One region of the Pseudomonas sp. GW823-FHT03E05 genome, then DNA from elsewhere that is predicted to be linked to it. Evidence: predicted binding sites of a transcription regulator. Region 1 holds the regulator's gene; the other holds the start of a gene.

Region 1 (2,470 bases):
CGCCGCATGAAGCGCCCCCAGTCTGCGCTCAAGGCCTGGGCTTCAGTGCTCAGGCCGTTGACCAGCGGGGTGCTGCTCTCCACCAGGTCCATGGTGCGGTTGGCTGCGGCTTCCGTCAGCCGGACCACATAGGACAGGCGCTCAGTGGCATCCGTGATCTGTGAAACTTCCTCGGCTTGTGGCATGTGCGGGTCAATCTGGAAATTGACGATCGCGCTATGCAGCTCGCGGGTGAGCTTGCCCACTTCCTGGTACAGGCCGCGGTCACGGGTCTGATTGAGCTCATGGATCAATTGCACCGCTTCGCCGAACTTGCCCTTTTCAAGGCTCTCGACCAGTTCCAGCGCATGTTTTTTCAGGGTCGACTCAAAGTCGCCCAGTGAAGATTCGTTATGCTCCATAGCTCCCCCGTGGCGGAATGGCTACGCGTCTCAACCGATGCGTTCGAAGATTTTTTCGATCTTCTCTTTCAACGCCTGAGCCGTGAATGGTTTGACGACATAGCCGTTTACGCCGGCCTGGGCAGCTTCGATGATCTGCTCGCGCTTGGCTTCAGCAGTCACCATCAATACCGGCAGGTGCTTGAGTTTTTCATCGGCGCGCACGTGGCGCAGCAGGTCGATACCGGTCATGCCCGGCATGTTCCAGTCCGTTACCAGAAAGTCGATGCTCCCGCTGTTGAGTACCGGAATGGCGGTAGTGCCATCGTCGGCCTCGACCGTGTTGGTGAATCCCAGATCACGCAACAGGTTCTTAATGATCCGCCGCATCGTTGAAAAGTCATCAACGATGAGGATTTTCATGTTCTTGTCCAATTCGACCTCCAAGCAGTCTTAAACGCATCCAGCACCTGAACGCGCCATTCAATCAATCCGGCATAACACACAACGACTGCATGGAGCACATACTGCAAGACCGGTGCAGCGCTTGCTTCACCGGTCCTGAACGCAGTGTCCCCACACTGCCTGTCAGCGCGCTCGCCACTCCCCCAAACGCCCCCGCAAACGGGCTGCGCACTGGCTGTGTAACTGGCTGACCCGCGATTCGCTGACCCCCAGGACCTCACCGATTTCCTTGAGGTTCAGCTCTTCGTCGTAGTACAGCGCCAACACCAGTCGCTCGCGCTCCGGCAAATTGGCAATCGCATCCGCCAACGCGGCCTGGAAGCGTTCATCCTCCAGGTCCCGTGACGGCTCGAGATGAGCACTGGCGCCATCCTCATGCAGCCCTTCATGCTCGCCGTCCTGCAACAGGTCGTCGAAACTGAACAGGCGGCTGCCCAAGGTGTCGTTCAAAATCCCGTAATAATCGTCGAGACTCAATTGAAGTTCGGCCGCAACTTCATGATCTTTAGCGTCACGACCGGTTTTAGCTTCAATTGCGCGAATCGCATCACTGACCATGCGCGTATTACGGTGCACCGAACGCGGTGCCCAGTCGCCTTTACGAACCTCGTCGAGCATCGCCCCACGGATACGGATACCCGCGTAGGTTTCGAAACTCGCCCCCTTGCTCGCGTCGTATTTGGTCGACACTTCGAGCAAACCGATCATCCCGGCCTGAATCAGGTCTTCTACCTGAACACTGGCCGGCAACCGCGCCAGCAGGTGATAGGCAATACGCTTGACCAGAGGCGCGTAGCGCTCGATCAATTCGTACTGGCTGTCACGCGCCGACTTCTTGTAGAGGTTGTAGCCACTGGCAGTCATAGCACCGGTCCCGCTGTTTGATGCACTAGCCGCTCGACAAAAAACTCCAGATGCCCGCGTGGGTTCGCCGGCAACGGCCAGGTATCGACTTTTTGCGCGATGGCCTTGAACGCCAATGCACACTTCGAACGAGGAAAGGCTTCATAGACCGCACGCTGCTTTTGCACGGCCTTGCGTACGCTTTCGTCGTAGGGAACTGCGCCGACGTATTGTAAGGCCACGTCCAGGAAGCGATCCGTGACCTTGGTCAATTTTGCAAACAGGTTGCGACCTTCCTGAGGGCTCTGAGCCATGTTGGCCAGGACCCGGAAACGGTTCATGCCGTAGTCGCGGTTGAGCAGCTTGATCAGCGCGTAGGCGTCCGTGATCGAGGTCGGCTCGTCGCACACCACCAGCAGTACTTCCTGGGCCGCGCGGACAAAGCTGACTACCGAGTCACCAATACCCGCAGCGGTGTCGATCACCAGCACATCGAGATTGTCGCCGATATCGCTGAAGGCCTGGATCAGGCCAGCGTGCTGCGCAGGGCTCAGGTGCACCATGCTCTGGGTGCCCGAGGCGGCCGGTACGATGCGGATGCCTCCAGGGCCCTGGAGCAGCACATCGCGCAGTTCGCAACGGCCCTCGATGACGTCGGCCAGGGTATGTTTGGGAGTCAGGCCCAGCAGGACATCGACATTGGCCAGTCCCAGGTCGGCATCCAGCAGCAAGACCCGCCGGCCGAGCTCAGCCAGAGCCAGGGACAAGTTCACTGACACATT
Region 2 (2,470 bases), on a different contig from region 1:
CTGCCCGGTGGACTCACTGGTGCGCTGTGCCAACTGACGCACCTCGTCGGCCACCACGGCAAAGCCGCGGCCCATTTCACCGGCGCGGGCGGCTTCGATGGCTGCGTTCAGGGCCAGCAGGTTGGTCTGGTCGGCAATGCCCTTGATCACGTCGACAACGCCGCCGATTTCGTCACTGTCCTTGGCCAGTTGGGTTACTGTCAGCCCGGTTTCGCCCACTACCACCGACAGGCGCTGGATGGCTTCGCGGGTTTCCCCGGCGATATCGCGGCCACGGCCGGTCAGGCGATTGGCTTCCTGGGTTGCGTCGGCGGTGCGTTGCACGTGGCTGGCCACTTCCTGGGTGGTGGCGGCCATCTGGTTGACCGCGGTGGCCACCTGTTCGGTCTCGACCCGTTGGCGCTCCAGGCCGCTGGAGCTGTTGTGGGCCAGGGTGTCGGACTGGCGGGCCTGCTCGTTGAGGTGCTCGGCCGTGTCCTGCAGGCGGGTCAGGCAGGTCTTCAGGCGCGCTTCCTGGCTCAGGATCGACATCTCCAGGCGGGCTTGGGCGCCGCGGCTGTCGGTGTACATCTGAGCGATCAGCGGGTCGGAGGTGGTCTGCTCGGCCAGGCGCAACAGGCGCTTGAGGCCGCGCTGCTGCCAGCTCAGGCCCAGCAGGCCCAGGGGCACCGAGAGCGCGGCGGCCAGGGCGAAGCCCCAGTGGGAGTTGAGCCAGGCACCGATCATGAAGCTCAGCTGGCTGACCAGGATGAACGGCAGCCAGTCCTGCAGCACAGGCAGCCACTTGTCACGCTTGGGAATGGCCGACTTGCCAGTGTTGATGCGCTGGTAGAGGGCTTCGGCGCGGCGCACCTGTTCGGCGGTGGGCTTGACTCGGACCGACTCGTAACCCACCACCTGGCTGCCTTCGAAGATCGGTGTCACATAGGCGTTGACCCAGTAGTGGTCGCCGGTCTTGCAGCGGTTCTTGACGATGCCCATCCATGGCAAGCCTTGTTTCAAGGTGCCCCACATGTGCGCGAACACCGCCGCCGGCACATCAGGGTGACGTACCAGGTTGTGCGGTGCGCGAACCAGTTCTTCACGGGAGAACCCACTGATCTCGACAAAGGCGTCGTTGCAGTAGGTGATCACGCCTTTGGCGTCGGTGGTGGAGATCAATCGTTGCTGAGCGGGGAAGGTACGTTCGCGCTGGGTAACGGGTTGGTTATTACGCATGAGTTTTCAATCCGCAAGGCTTTCATCGGTTATCGGCAGGTTTCCGGAATAGTTGAAGGAAATTTCTCTAAATGTCCGGTGACGGTTTGCGAGCTTTTTGTACGTCGTAATATCCCGATGCGTGCGAAATCCGAGAGAAAAGTAATAAAGATCAATGACACGATTTGTAAGGCGGTGTGTCTTAATCTTCAATGAAGTGAGCCGTTGTGAATGGTAGGTCAGTTTTTATCCATCTGAATACGGGTAGCTGCGCGGGTATAGATCCGGCTTTTCCTAGACAAAAATTACCATCCAGTGAAGAATATGCCCCTATTTTTGTAAGAAAAGTGATTTGCTTTTCTTCATGTCCAGCATTTTCTCGGTTAGGTTTGTCTAGGGTCAGCTAGGCTCTAAGTCGCTTCCTTCGAGCCCGCAGTATTTATGTTGGTGAGTTTTTGGCCTGATAAATGATGTGATATTTAGTAAAGGAGTACAGCGTGACACTCGTTCCAGTCATTATTTGTGGCGGTTCAGGCAGCCGTCTATGGCCTGTTTCACGTACTGCTCATCCCAAGCCGTTTATCGAATTGCCCGATGGTGGCAATTTGATTCGAAAAACATACAGTCGCGCTTTGGCGTTAAATGACGTAACAGAAGTATTGACGATCACAAACCGTGATCTCTACTTCAAAACCCTTGATGAATATGTTGCCACTGCGCCGAACTACACCAACTTGGGTTTCGTACTCGAGCCTTTTGGCCGCAACACCGCTGCTGCGGTCGCATTAGCGGCGCAGGAAGTGGCCCGAACTCACGGCCCTGACGCGATTATGCTGGTGTTGCCGGCGGACCACCTGATCGACAATCAGGCGGCGTTCGCTGCAGCAGTCGAGTCTGCATCGCAGCAGGCCCGGGACGGCTGGCTGGTGACTTTTGGGGTGAAGCCCGAATATCCGGAAACTGGCTACGGGTACATTCAAAAAGATACCGACGCGTCATTAGTCAACGGCTTCAAGGTCAAGCGTTTCGTCGAAAAACCAGATTTGGATACTGCGAAAGACTACCTGGCGTCCGGTGAGTATTACTGGAACTCCGGGATGTTCTGTTTCCGTGCGGGCACACTTATTGAAGAAATGGCGCTCTGTGCGCCGGATGTCGCCAGCGCCGTAGATCTATGCCTTGCTGGCTCCGGTGTGATGCAAGGCAGCAGCCATCGCAGCCTGCATCTGGAGCCGGAAAGCTTTGCCAAAGTACCGGACATTTCCCTCGATTT

The links. Region 1 encodes FliA, which starts transcription of late flagellar genes. Its sites were predicted from a motif close to CTAAAGTTTNNNNNNNNNNNGCCGNTAA; they were not measured.
Region 2: a site for FliA is predicted at 1,248-1,275, ahead of AC1RCO_RS30065 (methyl-accepting chemotaxis protein). Genes of this name have one in related genera too.

The regions. Positions count from the first base shown of each region.
Region 1 is NZ_JBXAJB010000002.1:103,216-105,685, forward strand. Features, by position in the region: gene AC1RCO_RS08135 (protein phosphatase CheZ) at 1-401, opposite strand, end outside; gene AC1RCO_RS08140 (chemotaxis response regulator CheY) at 432-803, opposite strand; gene fliA (RNA polymerase sigma factor FliA) at 969-1,709, opposite strand; gene fleN (flagellar synthesis regulator FleN) at 1,706-2,470, opposite strand, start outside.
Region 2 is NZ_JBXAJB010000010.1:110,555-113,024, reverse strand. Features, by position in the region: gene AC1RCO_RS30065 (methyl-accepting chemotaxis protein) at 1-1,218, opposite strand, end outside; gene AC1RCO_RS30060 (mannose-1-phosphate guanylyltransferase/mannose-6-phosphate isomerase) at 1,695-2,470, shown strand, end outside.